3 regions of the Bradyrhizobium sp. B117 genome follow, and region 1 is predicted to be linked to each of the others. Evidence: predicted binding sites of a transcription regulator. Region 1 holds the regulator's gene; each other region holds the start of a gene.
What was found. Region 1 encodes PhoB, which activates phosphate uptake and scavenging genes when phosphate is short. Its sites were predicted from a motif close to TGTCATNNANCTGTCAT; they were not measured.

Region 1 (7,103 bases):
CGATATGTCAGTTACCGTCAGTACGCCCGTTCAGCACGGCTCGCAGCCGCTGCCCGAAGCTCCGGCCAAGGTGACGGTGCGCAACCTCAACTTCTATTACGGCGAGCACCACGCGCTGAAGAACATCAACCTGACGCTCGGCACCAACCGCGTCACGGCGTTCATCGGCCCGTCGGGCTGCGGCAAGTCGACCCTGCTGCGCATCTTCAACCGGATGTACGACCTCTATCCGGGCCAGCGCGTCACCGGTCAGCTGATGCTCGACCAGACCAACATCCTCGACCCCAAGCTGGACCTCAACCTGCTGCGCGCCCGCGTCGGCATGGTGTTCCAGAAGCCGACGCCGTTCCCGATGACGATCTACGAGAACATCGCGTTCGGCATCCGTCTCTATGAGAAGATCTCGAAATCCGAGATGGACGACCGCGTGGAGAAGGCGCTGCGCGGCGGCGCGCTCTGGAACGAGGTCAAGGACAAGCTCAACGCGTCCGGCCTGTCGCTCTCCGGCGGCCAGCAGCAGCGCCTCTGCATCGCCCGCACCGTTGCGGTGCGGCCCGAGGTGATCCTGTTCGACGAGCCCTGCTCGGCGCTCGACCCGATCTCGACCGCCAAGGTCGAGGAGCTGATCCAGGAGCTCTCCGAGAACTACACGATCGCGATCGTCACCCACAACATGCAGCAGGCGGCCCGCGTCTCCGACAAGACCGCCTTCATGTATCTCGGGGAGCTGATCGAGTTCGACGACACCAGCAAGATCTTCACGTCGCCGAGCGATCGGCGCACGCAGGATTACATCACCGGCCGGTTCGGCTGAGGAGACGGGATATGGGTTCTGAACATACCGCAAAGGCCTTCGACACCGACCTCCAGGAGCTCACCCGCCTGGTCGCCGAGATGGGCGGCATTGCCGAGCGCATGATCGTCGATTCCGTCGACGCGCTGATCCGCCGTGACGTCGCTCTCGGCCAGCGCGTCGTCACCACCGACGCCGACATCGACGCACTCCAGAAGAAGATCGAGGAGCGTGCCGTTCTCACCATCGCCCGGCGCCAGCCGATGGCGGTGGACCTGCGCGAGATCGTCGGCGCCATGCGCGTCGCGACCGATCTCGAGCGCATCGGCGACCTCGCCAAGAACATGGGCAAGCGCGTCGCGGCGCTGGAGACCGACTTCCATCCGCTGAAGCTGTTCCGCGGCCTCGAGCACATGACCGACCTCGTGCAGCAGCAGGTCAAGTCGGTGCTGGACGCCTACGCCGCGCACGACCTGCCGGCGGCGATGGCGGTGTGGAAGGGCGACGAGGAAGTCGACGCCATCTGCACCTCGCTGTTCCGCGAGCTCCTCACCTACATGATGGAGGATCCGCGCAACATCTCGTTCTGCATCCACCTGATGTTCTGCGCCAAGAACATCGAGCGCATCGGTGACCATGCCACCAACATCGCCGAGACCGTGTTCTACATGATCGAGGGCCAGGCGATCACCGACAAGCGGCCGAAGGGTGACATGACGACCTTTGCCACGACGGTCCCGAATAGCTGAAGAGTCAAGGAGCGACGACACCATGGGCGCACGCATTATGGTGGTTGAAGACGAGGAAGCTCTCACCGAGCTGCTTCGCTACAACCTCGAAGGCGACGGCTATGACGTCGAGACGGTGATGCGCGGCGACGACGCCGACACCCGTCTCAAGGAGCACATCCCCGACCTGATCGTGCTCGACTGGATGCTGCCGGGCCTCTCCGGCATCGAGCTGTGCCGGCGGCTGCGCACCCGCCCGGAGACCAAGCAGCTCCCGATCATCATGCTCACCGCGCGCGGCGAGGAGAGCGAGCGGGTGCGGGGTCTTGCGACCGGCGCCGATGATTACATCGTCAAGCCGTTCTCGGTGCCGGAGCTGCTGGCGCGCGTGAAGGGCCTCCTGCGTCGCGCAAGCCCGGAGCGGCTCGCCACCGTGCTCGCCTATGGCGACATCGAGCTCGACCGCGACAAGCGCCGCGTCGCGCGCTCGGGCCGGCCGATCGATCTCGGCCCGACCGAATATCGCCTGCTGGAGTTCTTCCTCGAGCATCCCGGCCGCGTGTTCTCGCGCGAGCAGCTGCTGGACAGCGTCTGGGGCCGCGACATCTACATCGACGAGCGCACCGTCGACGTGCATATCGGCCGTCTGCGCAAGCTGCTCAATCTTGGCCGCGAGCAGGACCCGATCCGCACCGTCCGCGGTGCCGGCTACGCGCTCGACGACCGCTTCGCGAAGGCGGAGCAGACGTAAGTACGATTGCAAGCGTGCAAAATAAAAGCGCGCCAAGTGGCGCGCTTTTTATATGTCTCGGGTCGTCCCGGCCGCGTGCCGGGACGATGTCGTTTGAAGCAGTGTTCAGCGCGTGCCGGGCTTTGCCGGCGCACGGCGGCGATCCGCCGCCGGCTGGTAGGCGACGCGCGAGTGCTGCGCGCAATAGGGCAGGCCGGAGAGCGCCTTGCCGCCGCAGAAGAAGAAATCCGGGCTCGAGGGATCGCCGACCGGCCAGTGGCAGGTCGCCTCGTTCAGCTCCAGCAGCGACAGCCGCTGGCTCATCGGCACCACGTTGTCGTAGGTGACCGGCTCGGCCTCCACCTCGACCTCGAAGGCCTGCGCCAGTGCGGTATTGCCGCGCGAGATCGGACGGCTCACGCGCATCATGTGCTGCGCGGGGCGGGCCTTGCGCGGCCGGGGCGCTGCCGATGAGGGGCTCTTGGCGCGGCCGGACAGGCCGAGCCTGTGCACTTTGCCGATCACGGCATTGCGGGTCACATTGCCGAGCTCGGCCGCGATCTGGCTGGCCGAAAGTCCGGCCTCCCAGAGCTTTTTCAGCTGCTCGACGCGATCATCGGACCAGGTCAAAACCGTCATTGCACCCTTTCCCTCGCTGCCGGCCAGCCATCCTGGGGCCTCACAGCGAATGCCTAAGCCTTGAAAAACCCGTGCCGCCAGAATCCCTTAAGGCTCGCCGGGCACGCGAGGTGCGCCCGAACGTTTACGCCGGTACATGAGGACTCTTGGGATCAGAACTGCTGCACGAGATGTCGTATCTGACAGTCCAAACGCTACAATATGGCGTGACTCGCGCGCAAGAGTCCGCCGACTCGCTTCCACATGTTCCGTGGTGAAAATCCCGCAAAATCGGCACCGCAAGACTACGGATTCAGCGTTTCCCGGGGCTTTCCGGGCGGCATTGACACCCGTCTCACCAGGCATAAGATAGTCGCACGTGCCGCCCTTAAAAGGCGGCACGTTTCGTTTTCCGGGCCGGTCAATGGTGCGTTGCGCAACGCATTCAGGCCGTCCGCAACATCCAAGTGATCGTCATGACCAACAGCGCCGCGCCGCATTTGCTTCCCGTTTTCGCCAGGGCCGACCTCGGTTTCGAGCGCGGCGAAGGCTGCTGGCTGATCGCGACCAATGGCGAGCGCTATCTCGATTTCACCTCGGGCGTCGCGGTGAACGCGCTCGGCCACGCCCATCCCGCGCTCGTCAAGGCGTTGCAAGAGCAAGCGACGAAGCTGTGGCATATGTCGAACCTGTTCCAGAGCCCGGACGGCGAGAAGCTCGCCGCGCGCCTGTGCAGCGAGAGCTTTGCGGACTTCGTTTTCTTCTGCAATTCCGGCGCCGAAGCGCTGGAGGGCGTGATCAAGCTGGTCCGCCATCATCATTTCTCCAAGGGGCATCCCGAGCGCTACCGCATCATCACCTTCGAAGGCGCCTTCCACGGCCGCACGCTGGCAACGCTGGCTGCGACGGGGGCTGCAAAATATCTCGAAGGTTTTGGTCCGCCGATGGACGGTTTCGACCAGGTGCCGCATGGCGACATCGAGGCCGTGAAGAAGGCGATCGGCCCGCAGACCGCCGGCATCCTGATCGAGCCGATCCAGGGCGAGGGCGGCGTGCGTTCGTCGCCGCCCGCCTTCCTCAAGGCGTTGCGCCAGCTCTGCGACGACAAGGGCCTGCTGCTCGCGTTCGACGAGGTGCAGACCGGCATGGGCCGTACCGGCGATCTCTTCGCTCACCGGCGCACCGGCGTGACGCCTGACGTGATGTCGCTGGCCAAAGCGCTCGGCGGCGGCTTCCCGATCGGCGCGATCCTCGCGACCGCGGAGGCGGCGGCCGGCATGGGCCCTGGCTCGCACGGCTCGACCTTCGGCGGCAATCCGCTCGCGATCTCGGCTGCGAACGCCGTTCTCGACGTCATGCTCAAGCCCGGCTTCTTCGATCACGTGCAGAAGATGTCGCTGCTGCTCAAGCAGAAGCTCGCCTCCGTGATCGATCGTCATCCCGATGTCGTCAGCGAAGTGCGCGGCGAGGGCCTCCTGATCGGCATCAAGGCCGTGGTGCCCTCCGCCGATCTCGTCGCGGCGCTGCGCAACGAAAAATTGCTCACCGTCGGCGCCGGCGACAATGTCGTGCGTTTCCTGCCGCCTCTCGTCGTCACCGAAGCCGAGATCGAGGATGGCGTCGCGCGGCTCGAGCGCGCCTGCACGGCGCTTGCCGGCAACAAGCGGGCGGCAAGCTGATGACCAGTTCACCCAAGCATTTCCTCGACATCAACGAGCTGCCGCTGACGGAGCTCAAGCGGATGCTCGCCGCATCCTCCGCGATGAAGGCGAAGCAGAAGGCCCACCAGCCGGTGAAGCCGCTCGAAGGCAAGACGCTGGCGATGATCTTCGAGCGTCCCTCGACCCGCACCCGCGTGTCGTTCGACGTCGCCATGCGCCAGCTCGGCGGCGAGCCCATCATGCTCACCGGCGCCGAGATGCAACTCGGCCGCGGCGAGACCATCGCCGACACCGCGCGCGTGCTGTCGCGCTATGTCGACGCCATCATGATCCGCATCCTCAACCACGAGGCGCTGCTGGAGCTTGCGCAACACGCGACCGTGCCCGTCATCAACGGCCTGACGCGGCGTTCGCATCCCTGCCAGGTGATGGCCGACCTCATGACCTATGAGGAGCATCGCGGCCCGATCGAGGGCCGGACGGTGGCCTGGACCGGCGACGACAACAACGTGCTGGCCTCCTGGGCCCACGCCGCCGAGCGCTTCAAGTTCAAGCTCAATGTCGCAACGCCCCCGGAGCTCGCGCCGAAGAAGGTGATGCGCGACTGGATCAAGGCGACGAACGCGCCGATCGTGCTCGGCACCGATCCCGAGGCCGCCGTGAAGGGCGCCGACTGCGTCGTCACCGACACCTGGGTGTCGATGGGCGACAAGGAAGGCGAGCACCGTCACAACGTGCTCAAGCCCTACCAGGTCAATGCCAAGCTGATGTCGCTGGCCAAGCCCGACGCGCTGTTCATGCACTGCCTGCCGGCCCATCGCGGCGAGGAGGTCACGGACGAAGTGATCGACGGCCCGCAATCGGTCGTGTTCGACGAGGCAGAAAATCGTCTGCATGCGCAGAAGGGCATTCTGGCCTGGTGCTTCGACGCGGTGAAGTAATCTCACCTGTAGCCAGGATGGAGCCAACGGGTCGGCGCGAAGCGCCGCCCGATGACAGGCTCCGCGAAATCCGGGTTTGCGTCCGCAGACGGAGTGGGCCCGGATTACGCTGCGCTCCATCCGGGCTACGCGGGCTATGACGCAATCCCGTGGCCATGAGGTCCCGTGTCAACGCTTCGCGCGCGCCGGGACGACATCGAATTTGCGTTATCGTATGCGATCATAACTGCATCCGGAACACACCACCCTCGCGCCCCTTCCATTTCACCACCTCCGACCCCAGATAGAGCGCCATGGTTTTCCAATCCCCTGACATGAAAACCGGGCCTGAAGGCCCGGTTCGCGCACCATCAGCGGTTCCGATCGATGACGCCGTGCTGCCCTACGAGGTCGACGCGCTCGACGTGCGCGGTCGCCTGGTGCGGCTTGGGCCCGCGCTCGACGAGATCCTGACCAAGCACGATTATCCGGCGCCGGTCGGCAAGCTGCTCGGCGAGGCCATCGTGCTGACGACGCTGCTCGGCTCGGCGCTGAAATTCGAGGGCCGCTTCATCCTCCAGGCCCAGACCGACGGTCCGGTGTCGTTCCTGGTGGTCGACTACCAGGCGCCGGATCGCTTGCGCGCCTATGCGCGCTTCGATGCCGCGCGGCTCGGTGACGCCAAGGATTCCGGGACGCTGCTCGGCCGCGGTCATCTCGCCATGACCATCGACCAGGGCCCCGACATGAGCCGCTACCAGGGCCTGGTCGCGCTCGACGGCGGTGGTTTGGAAGACGCCGCTCACGAATATTTCCTGCGCTCCGAGCAGATCCCGACCAAGGTGCGCCTTGCTGTCGGCGAGGAGTGGCGCAGTAGCGACGGCGGTAAGCACCGCTGGCGCGCCGGCGGCATGCTGATGCAGTTTCTGCCGAAAGCGCCCGAGCGCGCGCGGCAGGCGGATTTGCATCCCGGCGATGCTCCCGAAGGCGCCGAGGTGCACAGCGTTGCCGAGGACGACGCCTGGGTCGAGGCACGCTCGCTGATCGAGACCGTCGAGGATGTCGAGCTGATCGATCCGGAGCTGTCCGGCGAGCGGCTGCTCTACCGCCTCTTCCACGAGCGCGGCGTGCGCGTGTTCAAGCCCTTGTCTCTCAAGGCGCAATGCTCCTGCTCGCGCGATGCGGTCGCGTCCATGCTGAAGAGCTTTTCGCCCGACGATCGCGCAGCGATGGTCAAGGACGACAGGGTCGTCGTGACCTGCGAGTTCTGCAGCTCGGTGTATCAGTTCACGCCGGATGAGGCGGGCGTCGAGGACGCGTAAGCGTACTGCCGGCCAAGTGCTCGGTGCCGTAGGGTGGGCAAAGGCACAGAGCGCCGTGCCCACCACGCCTCCGCAATCGCGATATTGTGGGCACGCTTCGCTTTGCCCGCCCTACGGCACTACGGGACCGAGGCGCGCCTGCGCTAGTTCAACACCCGCTTGCTGTCCGGGCTGTCCAGCGAGAATGTCGGCACCTCGATCTCGAAACGCTCGCCGCTTTCGCTGACCATCTGGTAGCGGCCCGTCATGAAGCCGGAGGCGGTCGAGAGCGGGACGCCTGAGGTGTATTCGAAGCGCTCGCCGGGGGCGAGGATCGGCTGCTCGCCGACCA
Region 2 (7,103 bases), 610 kb from region 1:
TGCCGCGGTTGCGCAGGCCATAGGCCATGTTGTTGTAGACGCTCATATGCGGATAGAGCGCGTAGTTCTGGAACACCATCGCGATGTCGCGATCGGCGGGCTCGACCTGGTTGACGACGCGGCCACCGATGTCGATCTCGCCGCCGGTGACGGTCTCGAGCCCTGCGACCATGCGCAGCAGTGTGGACTTGCCGCAGCCGGAGGGGCCGACCAGCACGCAGAACTGACCGTCGCCGACATCGACGTTGACGCCCTTGATGGCTTCGAAGCCGCCTTGATAGGTCTTGCGGACGTTGCGCAGGGTGACGTTAGCCATGAAAACTCATTTCTCGGTTTCGACGAGGCCGCGCACGAACAATCTCTGCATGGCGACGACGACGAACACCGGCGGCAGCATGGCCAGCACGGCGGTCGCCATCACGATCGGCCATTCGGTCAGCGCGTCGGTGGTGGTGATCATCTTGCGGATGCCGACCTGGATGGTCTGCATGTCGTCGCGCGTGGTGATCAGCAGCGGCCAGAGATATTGATTCCAGCCGAGGATGAACAGGATCACGAACAGCGCCGCCATGTTGGTGCGCGACAGCGGCAAGAGCGTGTCCCAGAAGAAGCGCAAGGGTCCCGCGCCGTCGATGCGCGAGGCCTCCAGCAATTCGTCCGGCACGGTCATGAAGAACTGGCGGAACAGCAGCGTCGCGGTCGCCGACGCGATCAGCGGCAGCGCCAGGCCCGCATAGCTGTCGAGCATGTGCAGGTCGGCGACGATCTTGTAGGTCGGATAGATGCGGACCTCGACCGGCAGCATCAAGGTGATGAAGATGATCCAGAAGATCGCCATCCGGAATGGAAAGCGGAAATACACGATCGCATAGGCCGAGATGATCGAGATCGCGATCTTGCCGATTGCGATCGCCAGCGCCATCACCAGCGAGTTCAGCATCATGTTGCCGACCGGCTCGCGGGTCGAGCCGCTCGTGCCGACGAAGATGGTCTGGTAATAGACCTCGAAGAAATGACCGCCCGGCAGCAGCGACATCTGGCCGTTGGCGATCAGCGCGTTGTCCTGGGTCGAGGCGACGATGGCGATGTAGACCGGGAATGCGACGATCGCGATCCCGATCCAGAGGATGATGTGCGCGACGTAGCGCCGAAAGCCCTCTTCCTCGACCATCAGTAGGTCACCTTGCGTTCGACGAAGCGGAACTGGATTCCCGTCAGCACGATGACCATGATCATCAGGATCACCGATTGCGCCGCGGAGCTGCCGAGATTGCCGCCAAGCAGGCCGTCGGAATAGACCTTGTAGACCAGCGTGACGGTCGACGTGCCGGGGCCGCCGCGGGTCATGGTGTCGATGATGCCGAACGTGTCGAAGAAGGCGTAGACGATGTTGATCACCAGCAGGAAGAAGATGGTCGGCGACAGCAGCGGGAAGATCACGGTCCAGAACCGCCGCATCGGACGCGCGCCGTCGATCGCGGCGGCCTCGATCACGCTTTTCGGGATGCTCTGGAGACCGGCGAGGAAGAACAGGAAGTTGTAGGAGATCTGCTTCCAGGCGGCGGCGAGGATGACCAGCGCCGCGGCCTGATTGCCGTCGAGCAGCGGATTCCAGTCGATCCCGAGGCCGCGCAAGTATCGCGAGAGCACGCCGAGCGAGGGATGCAGCATGAAGATCCAGAGCACGCCGACGACAGGCGGCGCCACCGCATAGGGCCAGATCAGCAGCGTGCGGTAGAGCATCGAGCCGCGCAGCGGCTTGTCAGCCATCACGGCGAGCAGCAGCGCGAAGGACAGTGACGAGATCGCGATCGCGAACGAGAAGAAGAAGGTCCGGACGATCGTTGCGAAATAGGCGGGATCCCTGAACAGCTCGATGTAGTTGTCGAACCAGACGAAGCTCGACGACAGGCCGAAGGCGTCCTGGAGCAGGAACGACTGGATCACCGCCTGCAGGGCCGGCCAGTAGAAGAAAATCAGGACGATCGCGAGTTGCGGGGCAACCAGCGCGTAGGGCAATAGCCTCGATTGGAAAACGGCTTGCTTTTGCATGATGCCCCGGGGAGCGGCAGGCCGGGCGACCGGCCTGCCGCAGTCGCCTTACTTCACGGCGGTCTTTTCGAACTGCCGCAGCATCGTGTTGCCGCGTTCGACGGCGGCATCGAGCGCCTGCTTGGCGGTCTTCTTGCCGGCCAGCGCCTGCTCGATCTCTTCCGACCAGACGTCACGCAGCTGAACCATGTTGCCGAGGCGCAGGCCGCGCGAATTCTCGGTCGGCTCCTTGTTGGTCAGCTCGAGCAGCGGGGTCTCGAGATAGGGCTGGTCCTTGTAGAAGCCTTCTTCCTTCGCCTTGGCGTAGGCCGCCTTGGTGATCGGCAGATAGCCCGAGGCCTTGTGGATGTAGACCTGACGATCGGTGTCGGAGAGGAAGGTCAGGAATTTCGCGACGCCCTTGTAATCGTCGGCCGGCTTGCCGCCCATGACCCAGAGCGAAGCACCGCCGATGATCGAGTTCTGCGGCGCGCCCTTGGCGTCGGGATAATAGGGCATCGGCACGGCGGTGAAGTTGAACTTGGCCTGCGCCTTGACGTTGCCGAAGAACGCCGACGAGGTCAGGTAGATCGGGCACTCACCCGAGGTGAAGCGGCCTTCGCCGGTGTTGGTGCGGCCGGCGTAGTCGTAGACCTTGGTCTTCTGCAGCTCGACCAGGTTTTCGAGATGCTTGACCTGGAGCGGGCCGTTGAATTCGAGCACGGTGTCGAAGCCGTCGAGGCCGTTGGCCTTGCTGGAGAGCGGCACGTTGTGCCAGGCCGAGAGCTGCTCGAGATTGACCCAGGTGACCCACGAGCCGGAGAAGCCGCAGGTGTCGTGACCGGCGGCCTTCAGCTTCTTGCCGGCCTCGAACACTTCAGGCCAGGTCTTGGGGATCTCGACATTGGCTTTCTTCAGCTCGTCGAGATTGACCCACATCACGGTGGACGACGAGTTGAAGGGGAACGACAGCATCTCGCCCTTCGAGGTCGAGTAGTAGCCGGTGATCGCGGGCAGGTAGTTCTTCGGATCGAACTTCTCGCCGGTCTCGGCCATCAGCTTGTAGACCGGCTTCACGGCGCCGGTCGCGGCCATCATGGTCGCGGTGCCGACTTCGAACACCTGCATGATGTGCGGGGCGTTGCCGGCGCGGAACGCAGCGATGCCGGCGTTCATCGTATCGGGGTAGTTGCCCTTGTAGGTCGGGATCACCTTGTAGTCGCTCTGCGACGCGTTGAAGTCGTTGGCGAGCTTGACGATGACGTCGTTGTTGGCGCCGGTCATCGCATGCCACCACTGGATTTCGGTCACGGCCAGGGCCGGCGAGGCGCCGAGACCAACCGTGAGTGCAACAGCTGCAGCCGCGCCAAAATGTCGAAGAGCCATCAAGAAAACCTCCCTTGCCCGTCAATGAAGAGGCGCTTGCGCTAGCAGCGCCATATGACGTTCACATGACTGTGTAAGCGGGAGAAACGAAAGCAGCAAGCGCGGCCAAAAGGGAAGTCGTCAAATAGGCGAAGGCGCCACGGACGGGCCTCCGCCGTTCGCGGTGCCCATGCACGGCTCGCGCCGCACTGCGGCATGGATGATGAGGGAAGGAGAGCGCCGTCAGCGCGGAATGATGTTGGTGAGCACGGATGTGGCTCCGGGCTCCCTTAGCCTCTCCCGCTTGCGGGAGAGGTCGGATCGCGAAGCGATCCGGGTGAGGGCTCTATCCTCTGGGGGAGTCTCACTGCGGAGACACCCTCTCCCCAACCCTCCCCCGCAGGCGGGGGAGGGGAGCGCACCTGCGCTGTCGCTCGATCTCTATCTTATCTCAGCGTTTCCGCTCGGGGCCGCAGACTGTGCCCTTTTCGACCATCGCGTCGATCTCGGACTTGGAGTAGCCGAACTCGCCCAGCACCTCGGCCGCGTGCTGGCTGAATTTCGGCGGCAGGCGGCGCAGGCTCGGCTTGCTGCGATCGAGCCGGATCGGCGAGGCCACGCCCTTGTACCAGTCCTTCTCGATGACATCGCCGCGCGCGATCGTGTGCGGGTTCGTCAACGCCTGGTCGATCTTCTGCACCGGGCCTGCGGGCAGACCCGCCGCAAGCAGGCGATTGCACAGCGGCTCGGCCTCGTGCTGGCTGAACACGGCGGCAAGCTCGGCGCGCAGCGCCTCGCGGTTGGCGATGCGGTCCTTGTTGCGGGCAAAGCGCGGATCGGTGCCGAGCTCGGGCTTGCCGATCTCCTTGGCGAGCTTGCGGAAGGTGCCGTCATTGCCGACGCCGATGAAGATGTTGTCGGTCTTCGTCGGGAAGATCGCGTAGGGCACGAGGTTCGGGTGCTCGTTGCCGGTGAGGCCAGGCGGCTTGCCATGCATGAAATAGTTCGCCGTGTGCGGATGCATGATGGCAAGGCCGGTCTCGTACAGCGTCGTCTCCAGGAACTGGCCCTTGCCGGAGCGCTGCCGCTCCGACAGCGCCATCAGGATGCCGATCGCGGCGTAAAGACCGGTGGTGATGTCGACGAGCGGCACGCCGATCCGCATCGGTCCGCTCTCGGGCGAGCCGGTCGCCGCGATCATGCCGGTCATGGCCTGGATGATCGCGTCATAGCCGGGATTGCCGCCGCGCGGGCCGTCGGCGCCGAAGCCGCAGATCCGGCAATGCACGAGGCGCGGGAATTTTTCGCGCAAGACCTCGTTGCCGATGCCCCATTTCTCCAGCGTGCCCGGCTTGAAATTCTCGATCAGGACGTCGGCCGTCTCCAGCATCTTCAGCAGCACCACGCGGCCGCCCTCGGCAGCGAGGTCGAGGCCGATCGAGCGCTTGTTGCGGTTGATGCCGACGAAATAGGCCGCATCCTCCTCGTGGAAGGGAGGGCCCCATTCGCGCACCTCGTCGCCTGCGGGCGGCTCGACCTTGATGACGTCGGCGCCGTGGTCGGCGAGGATCTGGGTGCAGTAGGGACCGCCGAGCACGCGCGTGAGATCGATGACGCGCAGCCCGCTCATTGCGCCCAATGCTGCTCCAGAACTGGCGGCTTCAGTCATGCCTTCGCTTCCCTGTGTCGGTCGTTTGATCACAGGCCTAGCGAGGTTTGTTTGCGCCAGCAATGGCGCCGGGCGTAGGGCCGCATGCACGGCCGCACGGCAATCCCGCGGCGTGGCAAATCAAGCGGAAGCGGCCGGCCCGAGGGGGATCCCGGGCCAGCCAATCCGCCCTTTGATCAGACGACCGTCAGGCGAACGTCGACATTGCCGCGCGTCGCATTGGAGTACGGGCACACCTGGTGCGCCTTGGCGACCAGCGCCTCGGCCTCAGCACGGGCAAGGCCCGGCAGCGAGACGGCGAGGTCGATGTCGAGGCCGAAGCCGCCTTCAGAGCGCGGGCCGATGCCGACGGTCGAGGTGACGGAGGCGTCAGCCGGAACCTTCGGGCCGCCCTGCGAGGCCACGAATTTCATCGCGCCGATGAAGCAGGCGGCATAACCGGCCGCAAACAGCTGCTCGGGATTGTTGCCGGCGCCGCCGCCACCACCAAGCTCCTTCGGCGTGGTGAGCTTGACGTCGAGCGCGCCGTCGAGGGTCGCAGCATGGCCGTCGCGGCCGCCGGTGGCTTTTGCGCTGGTCTTGTAGAGGACGTTCACGGACATTTTCGTCTCCCTTGGGGGTTCCGGGTTGGGACGCGCCCTATATCGCAGACAATTAGATTGTGCGCAATTGAAATTGCGCGGCCTCACATTTAATTGTCCGCAATTGAATATGCCGCCGGCCGGCCCCAGAATGGGAGAAACCTCGTGAGATTCGTTATGCCTCGGAAAGTGCCGGCGCTGGACCCGCAGCGCCTCGACAACCAGATCTGCTTTGCGGTCTATTCGGCCGCGCATGCCTTCAACCGCGTCTACAAGCCGCTGCTCGACCGGCTCGGCCTGACCTATCCGCAATATCTGGTGATGCTGGTGCTGTGGGAGCGCGACGACGTGCCGGTCAAGGACATCGGGGAGAAGCTGTTCCTGGATTCGGGCACGCTGACGCCGCTCTTGAAGCGGTTAGAGGCCGCGCATCTCGTCAGGCGTACCCGCTCCAGCGAGGACGAACGGCAGGTGCTGATCGCGCTGACGCCGCAGGGCCACGCGCTGAAGGAAAAGGCCCGCAGCGTGCCGCAGTCGATCCTGGCGGCGTCGGACTGCTCGGTGTCGGAGCTGGTGGCGATGAAGGACGAGATCGTCGCGCTGAGGGACCGACTGAATGCGGTGATCGGGGAGTAGGGGAATTCGTTGGAGCCCCGCCTACGCCCTGCGGGCTTCGGCGCGACAGCCTTCGCTTCGCGAAGGCTGGTGGAGCCAGGCGGGATCGAACCGCCGACCTCTTGCATGCCATGCAAGCGCTCTCCCAGCTGAGCTATGGCCCCTTAAGTCCTGGGATGATCCTGGGGGATCACTCCCGACCGGCGAGCCTTCCGACTCGCGCGGTGCACCCTTTTTCACAGATCAGGGCTGATCTCAAGTCTCTTCATCACCTCCGACATCACCAATGATGTCGGTCACGTCCTCATCGCCCTCTTCTTCGTCGGCAATGAAGGTCGAATCATCGTCATCGTCGTCGTCGAGGGTCTCGTCGACTTCGATATCGTCCTCGGATTCGGGCACCACGGCCTTGACCTTGCCGGTGTTCTCCTCGGCATCGGCCTCCTCGAGGGAGACCAACTCTTCGGCCTCGGCCGGCTCCGGCGCGGTGTCCTGGGCCATGCTGCGGGCTTCCGCGCCACGGGGCGCGCGAGCAGGGGCAACCGGGGCGATCGGAACCACCTCGCCGGTATAAGGCGAGATCACCGGATTCTTGTTGAGATCATAGAATTTCTTGCCCGTGGTCGGGCAAATACGTTTGGTTCCGAGTTCGGACTTGGCCACGGCAGGAATCCTGGGAATGTCTGAAAAGCGGTGCTTCACTTGGCTAGTTGGCGGCCCGCTGTCAATAGCGCATTACGGGAGAAAGACATGCCCGTGACGCCGGGGAGACCATGTGGTACCTGCCCCGCGAGCCCCGCAGGGATATTTCGGGCCTATCCAAGGACATAACGTGACCCATT
Region 3 (7,103 bases), 4.5 Mb from region 1:
CTCGGACATGCCGTCGGCCCCGTCCTGGCGCGGGCGCGCCGACGACCATTCGAGCAGGAGGTACCATTGGGTCTCCGCCTTCAGCGGATCCTGGGTGCCGGGAATATGACGCAGCACCATGTCGATCGCGGCACGGCTCATCAGCTCGCAGGAGCCGACATTGTCCTCGGACGCCGCATGCGCGTCGGACAGGATTTCCAGTGCCGCGCGCGGATCGCGGATCGCCAGCCATGCCGTGCAGACGTCCTTCGGCGCCGGCCACAGCTTGAGAACGGCCTTGGTGATGATGCCGAGCGTGCCTTCGGCGCCCATGAAAAGGTGCTTCAAGTCGTAGCCCGTGTTGTCCTTCTTGAGCGCGCGTAGTCCATCCCAGACATCGCCGTTGGCGAGGACGACCTCGAGGCCGAGGACGAGGTTGCGGGCATTGCCATAGCGCAGAACCTGCACGCCGCCGGCATTGGTCGAGAGGTTGCCGCCGATCATGCACGAGCCCTGGGCTCCGAGGCTGAGCGGCAGGAACCTGTCGTGCTGGCTTGCGGTCTCCTGAAGCGTCTGCAAGACGCAGCCGGCCTCGACCGTCATCGCGTAACCGACGGGATCGACCTCCAGCACACGGTTCATACGGCCGAGCGACAGCACGATGCCGGTGTGCGCGGGCCAGGGTGTGGCTCCGCCCATCAGGCCGGTATTGCCGCCTTGCGGCACGACGGCGACACCGTGCTCATGGCACAGCCGCACCACTTGCGAGACTTCCTCGGTGCTGCCGGGACGCACGACGGCGCCGGCACCGCCGACCAGCGATCCGCGCCAGTCCGTCACGAACGGCTGCTTGCCATGCTCGTCCTCGATCAGGCCCTTGTCGCCCACGATCGCGCGCAGCGCATCGCGCAGGGAGGCGGTCAAGGGAGCGGTCGGGATAGCGGGGACGGATGACGGGAAGGCAGCCGGCATTTTGTTTCCTCTGGCGCATCTTGGTGTGCACTGCGCGCGAAGCGCTTTCGGCCATTGTCCACGTTTGAGGCGGCGAGTCTAACGGCAATATGGCAAGAACCTGTGGACCGGCTTGGTGTGCCGACCCGCAGAGAGAACAACGACGATCAGCCGGTCACGCCGGGGCGCCTCTTGTGCCGCTCGCCTGTCTTCGCAGGCCATCGCCGTTGGTCGACGGCCGCGCGGAGGCGGAGGCTCACCGGTCCCGTTGCTGCCTCGTTACAGGTCCGCACGTCTTCCGCGGCCTTGCCGAGAGGCTCGCGAGCATCGCGCTGCCTGGGCTTATGTCGCGACCCGTTTCCCTTGGACCGCCGCTGCCAGGTTCGATTGCGTACAGGCAGGGAACCAAGCCGCTGCTCGAGGGGTTGTTGCTTTTTATCCCTCGGGCGAAATCGAGCCTTGGAGGCCAAATGGTTACTGCCGCGCAATGCTTGGAACTGGCACAGCGATACAGAACACTTTCTCAAAAATCCGGCATCTCCAAAGACCGCGCTTTCATGATGAAGAATATTGCGAGAAGCTTTGCTGGTTTGGCAGGTCAATTGGATCGACTTGAAGCGCTGACCAGAGATGAACAGCAAACGTAACCCGGCGACGGGGGCGGCGCCTGAGCGCGAAGCCGGGAGCCTGCCGAATCGACCGATGATTTACCGAATTTCCGGCGGAGTGCCGGCCGGCATCGCTGAGCGAATGAGGTACCTCGAAGGAGGTACACTGAATTCACTCTTGAAGTACTTGACCGGACGATCCTTGCATTGCGGATGGGTGAAATCGATCCGATCCGCGATCGCCATACGCGTCACAAGCACCCGAAGCACGTTGACGAGGATGACGGGATACGCGTCTTTCGTGGCCTGCTAATCGGCGGGGCGGTGAGCCTGCTGCTCTGGTTATTCATCGCACTTTCATTGACAATGATCATCAAGAGTCTCCACTTCTCTGAAGAGAGCGAACGAGCACCCCTGAAAGAGCGAACCAGGTGATGACCGGCGCGTCCGCTCGGGCGGCGACGAACGCTCGGGACTTACGGCTGGTTGCGAAGGAACGCACCATCCATCAGCACATAATAAGCCCAGCTCATGATGTCCTGGGCAACGGCGCGCCCGTAGGGGCGGCGTCGTCGCTGGCGAGCATGTCACTGCCGCCGGTTTCGGCGGCGGCAGCGACGTGGGTATCGATGATCAACGCTTGACGGTCACCGTTTGGGGAGCGACGCCATCACCTCTCCCGCGTCTCCGTCCTCGAGGCAAGGCGTAACGGTCAATGGGAGCAGGTCAGACCATTGCGCGAGCCAACGATACATGGCTTTTGGATCACTCGATTCAGAGATCGCAAATCCCTGTCCATTCATGCCATGCCAACGACCCAGCATCTTGACGCCCTCGGGTGGCGCGCCACCGGTCTCCAGAAAGCGGGCGACGGCTGCATTGAAGGTGCCTTGGGGTACGCTCCAGGTGGTTATGAATTTCATGCGATTCTCCCATCACTAGAATTATCGGATGAATGTCGCGGCTGTGCCGCAGGCGCACGATAGCGCCGGCGGCTCGAATAACAACGGCCAATGAACCGGTGCGTCGGTTTGATCCAACGCGCCGTCCTCGGGCACGGTCCCGATTCTTCCCTTCCGGCGCAGAACGGACCTGCAAACCGTAAGAGGGCTATTTGCCATCGTTCCAGATGTCGGTGGCGAGCTTCCAGTCGTCTCCGACTTTCTCCCACACAACGACATATTTGCCGGTGATTTCCTGCGGTGCCGATCCCTTGGTCTTCAGGACGAACGTGCCGATCTCGCGTGCCGCGGAAGGGCCAAGCGGTTTGACGTCCACCGTTGTGAGCTTCGGATCGGTCGCTCGTTCAGCCATGCCTTTCCACATTGCCTCGATGGCTGTTCGGCCCTGCACCATCGCGGAGCCGGGCGGGAATGCGATCGCGTCGGCGGTGTAAAGGGACGCAATCCCGGCAAAATCGCCCTTGTTGAACAGTTCGATCCATTTCGCATTGTTTGCGTCGATCTCGGCCTTCTGGGCCAAAGCCGGCGCGCTCAACGAGATCACGATTGCCATCACCGATGCTATGTTGCGCATGATCATCTCCAGACCCGATGTACGACGCGGCTGCAGGGCAGCCGTCTGTCTCGAAGTGGATGCGTTGAATGACACATCCCAGACCGGGCCAGGCGCAACAGCAATTCCGGGGGATTACCGTCAGCACCATTGACGAAGCCGCGCGGTAGAGATTGCAGGCGCTTCGCGTAACCGAAACCTCGGTGCCGGGCTTCGCTGGCGTGCTGCTAGGACCTAGCGCAGCTTATTGATCTTTGGTGCATGAGCCGGGTGTTTGCGCGCGGCCCGAGGACACTCCGCGACGTGTCCATTGATGCCCAGACACGAGCGTCCCGCGCAGTCCTGCGATGATGCCAATATGCCGGTGTTTTGCCCGACGTGTCAAATGGCGCGGCGTACGCGGTAAGTCATTGACCCGCCATGCCTCGGCTACTGTGCATGGGGTTGTTTTCGAACTTTTGGTTTGGAGCACCTCGTGCGAGGCGCGCCTCTCACGCGCTCTCCGTCTCCCGGTGCACGTCGTGCACCACGAGGCCCATGCCTTCCTCCGGCATCTTGATCCAGTCCCGGCGCTTCAGCGTGCGCTTGGTGTCCTCGTAGCCGCTGGTCCAGTGCTCGCGCATCGAGGTGCCCGAGAACTCGTGGTCCTTGGCATCGCCCTCATAGGCCTTCTGCTGGTAGATCAGATGCAGGATCGCGATCTCCGGCATGTTGCGCAGGCTCGCCTTGAGCTTGCGCTCTTCGTCGGACAGCTGCTCCTCCGGCAGCTTCGCCAGCGCCTTGTAGAGCAGGACCTTGAGATTGTGGGTGCGGCGGTAGACGTCGGTGTTGTGGCGCGTCCGCGAGGAATACATGATGTCCTTGTGGCGGGCCATCACGTCCTGGATCGAGCGTGGCAGCACGCCGCGGGCGCTGAACAGGTCGACCTGGAACACCAGCGAGTTGAGCGCGTCCTCCTGGTCGAGCAGGTGCTGCAGCGGCGTGTTGGAGACGATGCCGCCGTCCCAGAAATGATCGGTGCCGATCCGCACCATCGGCAGCGCCGGGGGCAGGGCACCGGAGGCCATGATGTGCTCCGGCTCGATCTCGTCATGGGCGTTGTCGAAATAGATGAAGTTGCCGGAGAGCACGTTGACCGCGCCGACCGCGAAGCGGACCTTCTTCTCGTTGATGAGGTCGAAGTCGACGAGCTCGAGCAGGCTCTCCTTCAGCGGCATCGTGTCGTAATAGCTGGTGGCGGTCCTGGCGCCGACCGGGCTGAACCAGGGATTGATCTGGTGCGGGGTGAAGAAGCCGGGCTGGCCCATCGCCGACGTCATCCAGGCGCTGGTGAGATTGCGCCACTGGCGGAAGACGTCGCCATCGGGCGTGTAGTGCCAGATCTTGCGGTTGGTGATGCGCTCCCAGAAGATGCGCAGCGCCTCCAGCCGCTTCTCCGGCTTGTTGCCGGCGATGATGGCGGAATTGATCGCACCGATCGAAACACCGCAGACCCAGTCGGGCTCGATGCCAACCTCATGTAGCGCCTGGTAGACGCCGGCCTGGTAGGCGCCGAGCGCGCCGCCGCCTTGCAACACCAGCGCGACGCGATCGCAGCGCTCGGGCCTCCAGCCGCGCGAAGGGGGCTGATGTGTCGAATGTGTCGGTTGCGACGTACGGGCGTCCATGGTGATGCCTCCTGCCTATTCCGGACGATTGCGTCCCGCGGTGACGGCCTGATGACAATTGCGGCGCCGATGCATCGTCCGCATGCACGGTGGCCGCAGCCGGAATGGCGGCGGGTCGCGCGGCTGACGGAAATCCTTCACATCGCAGTCAATGACGGCGGCTAGCAATTTGCATAATATCCGTGAGCCGCCGGGCCAGCGTCACAGAGGCATCACACAGGAGATCATGATGCGCAGGGAAGACGTGCTGAGACTTCCGTCCATGCCGGCTGCGGGACCGAGCTATCCGGCCGGCCCGTACCGCTTCGTCAACCGCGAATTCCTGGTCATCACCTACGAGACCGACCCGGACCTGATCCGCGCCGGCCTGCCTGAGCCGCTCGAGCCGATCGACCAGCCGATCGTGCATTACGAATGGATCAAGATGCCGGACTCCTCCGGCTTCGGCAGCTACACCGAGTCCGGCCTCGTCATCCCCGCGCGCCTCAACGGCGAGGAGGTGAACTTCGTCTCGCAGATGTATCTGGACGACGATCCGCCGATCGCCGCCGGCCGCGAGATCTGGGGCTTTCCCAAGAAGTATGCCCACCCCAAGCTCGAGATCGTCAAGGACACGCTGACCGGCACGCTGGAATATGCCGGCCAGCTCGTCGCTATGGGCACGATGGGCTACAAGCACGAGAGCATGGCCGGCAACGGCGATCTCACCCGCGCGACGCTGTCGAAGACGCAAGTTAATCTGAAGATGATCCCCGGCGTCGATGGCTGCCTCGAGGTCTGCCAGCTCGTTGCGATCAACCTGATCGACATCGTGCCGAAGGGCTCGTGGATGGGGCCGGGCCGGCTGCATCTGGTGCCGCACGTCAATGCGCCGGTTGCCGACTTCCCGGTTCGCCGCTGCCTCGGCGCGCACCATTACATCGCCGACCTGACGCTGCCGTTCGGCCGCGTCGTGCACGACTATGTCAAGGAAGCCGAAGCCGCCGCGACGGGGCTGGCCGCCGAGTAGGGCGGCTCGCCATCATCAAACTGTAACAAAGCCGTAATTGAGTACCCGTGGGTCCGGAAGATGCCGTCAGCCATCTTCCGGAGCGGGGCATCTGTTGACGGTTGGGGTTGGCCATGGCTGAGCCGGCAAAGCTTGTCAGCGCGATAGAGAACACAGAGCCCGCCATTCCCGGCCTGGTCTGGGCGTTTCGCCTGCACGCCGACGGCAGCGCCGAGGCGCTGCCGATCGACCGGCCGATCGAGTTCAGCCATGATGGACGGCTCTGGCTGCATTTCAACCTGACAGATGGTCGCGTGCGGCCGTGGATCGCGGCATCGCCGCTGCCACCGCTCGCGCGCGAGCTGCTGCTGTCGAACGATACGTTCCAGCAGCTCCACGTCATCGACCATTGCGTCTACGGCGTGTTCTCCGATCTCGTGCGCGAGATCGACAGCGCGACGGAAGAAACCGCGTTCCTGCGCTTCGCCATGACCGAGCATTTGCTGGTCTCCGGCCGCCATCAGGCGTTGTGCTCGGCGGATGCGACGCGGCGCGTGCTCGAAGGCGGCTACCGCGTCGACAATGTCGCCCATCTCCTGGAGAAGATCGTCGACGAGGTCGCCGACACGCTCGACCGGATGGTCGACAAGCTCGGCCAGGAGATCGACGACATCGAGGAGCGCATTCTTGCCGATGACGCCAAGCCCGAGATGCGTCGCAATCTCGGCCGGCTGCGCCGGACCTGCGTCAGGCTGCATCGCCAGCTCACCGGATTGCGCGTGCTGTTCCACCGCCTCGACCAGAAGAACACCGACCATCTCGCGCCCGCGCTACGCATCCATGCCGGCAAGCTGGCGCAGCGGCTCGACGGCCTCGACCACGACATCGTCGAGCTGCGCGAGCGCAGCCGCCTGCTCGAGGAGGAGCTTCGCTTCAAGAACGAGGAGGAAAGCAATCGCCACCTCCACACGCTCTCGATCGTGACCTCGCTGCTGCTGCCGCCGACGCTGATCACCGGCATCTTCGGCATGAACACCAAAGGCCTGCCGCTCACCGATGTCGACGAGGGATTCATCTGGGCGGCTGCGCTGATGATCTGCTCGGTCGGTGCGGCCTATCTGTTCATGCGGCGCACAGGCATCTTCAAAAAATAGCCTGCCGTGATCGCGACTGCCCATAGATTGCTGATGCAGGGCGCCGCCGCCATTGCGCTCGCCCTGGCGAGCACGGACGCATTCGCCGGCGCCAAGGACGAGAGCGCGGCCGAATGGCTGTTTCCGAAATGGTTCAACGAGTGGCATGACGGCCTCGCCAACAAGGGCCTGAACTTCGGCGCCACCTACATCGCGGATAACATCGCCAACGTCGCCGGCGGCGTGAAGCGCGGCGCCATCC

Region 2: the regulator PhoB is predicted to act here: its motif matches at 3,472-3,488, upstream of ugpB (sn-glycerol-3-phosphate ABC transporter substrate-binding protein UgpB).
Region 3: the regulator PhoB is predicted to act here: its motif matches at 4,761-4,777, upstream of AAFG16_RS29255 (acetoacetate decarboxylase).

Annotation. Positions count from the first base shown of each region.
Region 1 covers NZ_CP152414.1:472,415-479,517, forward strand. The annotation lists gene pstB (phosphate ABC transporter ATP-binding protein PstB) at 1-814, shown strand, start outside; gene phoU (phosphate signaling complex protein PhoU) at 826-1,542, shown strand; gene phoB (phosphate regulon transcriptional regulator PhoB) at 1,565-2,272, shown strand; gene AAFG16_RS02235 (GcrA family cell cycle regulator) at 2,378-2,890, opposite strand; gene AAFG16_RS02240 (aspartate aminotransferase family protein) at 3,346-4,548, shown strand; gene argF (ornithine carbamoyltransferase) at 4,548-5,471, shown strand; gene AAFG16_RS02250 (Hsp33 family molecular chaperone) at 5,765-6,772, shown strand; gene apaG (Co2+/Mg2+ efflux protein ApaG) at 6,916-7,103, opposite strand, start outside.
Region 2 covers NZ_CP152414.1:9,892,149-9,899,251, reverse strand. The annotation lists gene AAFG16_RS46875 (sn-glycerol-3-phosphate import ATP-binding protein UgpC) at 1-316, opposite strand, end outside; gene ugpE (sn-glycerol-3-phosphate ABC transporter permease UgpE) at 323-1,171, opposite strand; gene ugpA (sn-glycerol-3-phosphate ABC transporter permease UgpA) at 1,171-2,052, opposite strand; gene ugpB (sn-glycerol-3-phosphate ABC transporter substrate-binding protein UgpB) at 2,101-3,417, opposite strand; gene AAFG16_RS46855 (CaiB/BaiF CoA-transferase family protein) at 3,848-5,065, opposite strand; gene AAFG16_RS46850 (organic hydroperoxide resistance protein) at 5,242-5,667, opposite strand; gene AAFG16_RS46845 (MarR family transcriptional regulator) at 5,824-6,282, shown strand; tRNA gene AAFG16_RS46840 (tRNA-Ala) at 6,350-6,425, opposite strand; gene AAFG16_RS46835 (TIGR02300 family protein) at 6,517-6,924, opposite strand; gene aroA (3-phosphoshikimate 1-carboxyvinyltransferase) at 7,094-7,103, shown strand, end outside.
Region 3 covers NZ_CP152414.1:5,957,957-5,965,059, reverse strand. The annotation lists gene AAFG16_RS29285 (FAD-binding oxidoreductase) at 1-951, opposite strand, end outside; gene AAFG16_RS29280 (hypothetical protein) at 1,401-1,577, shown strand; gene AAFG16_RS29275 (hypothetical protein) at 1,752-1,973, shown strand; gene AAFG16_RS29270 (DUF3303 family protein) at 2,186-2,461, opposite strand; gene AAFG16_RS29265 (SgcJ/EcaC family oxidoreductase) at 2,649-3,074, opposite strand; gene AAFG16_RS29260 (patatin-like phospholipase family protein) at 3,545-4,720, opposite strand; gene AAFG16_RS29255 (acetoacetate decarboxylase) at 4,950-5,729, shown strand; gene AAFG16_RS29250 (transporter) at 5,843-6,862, shown strand; gene AAFG16_RS29245 (carbohydrate porin) at 6,869-7,103, shown strand, end outside.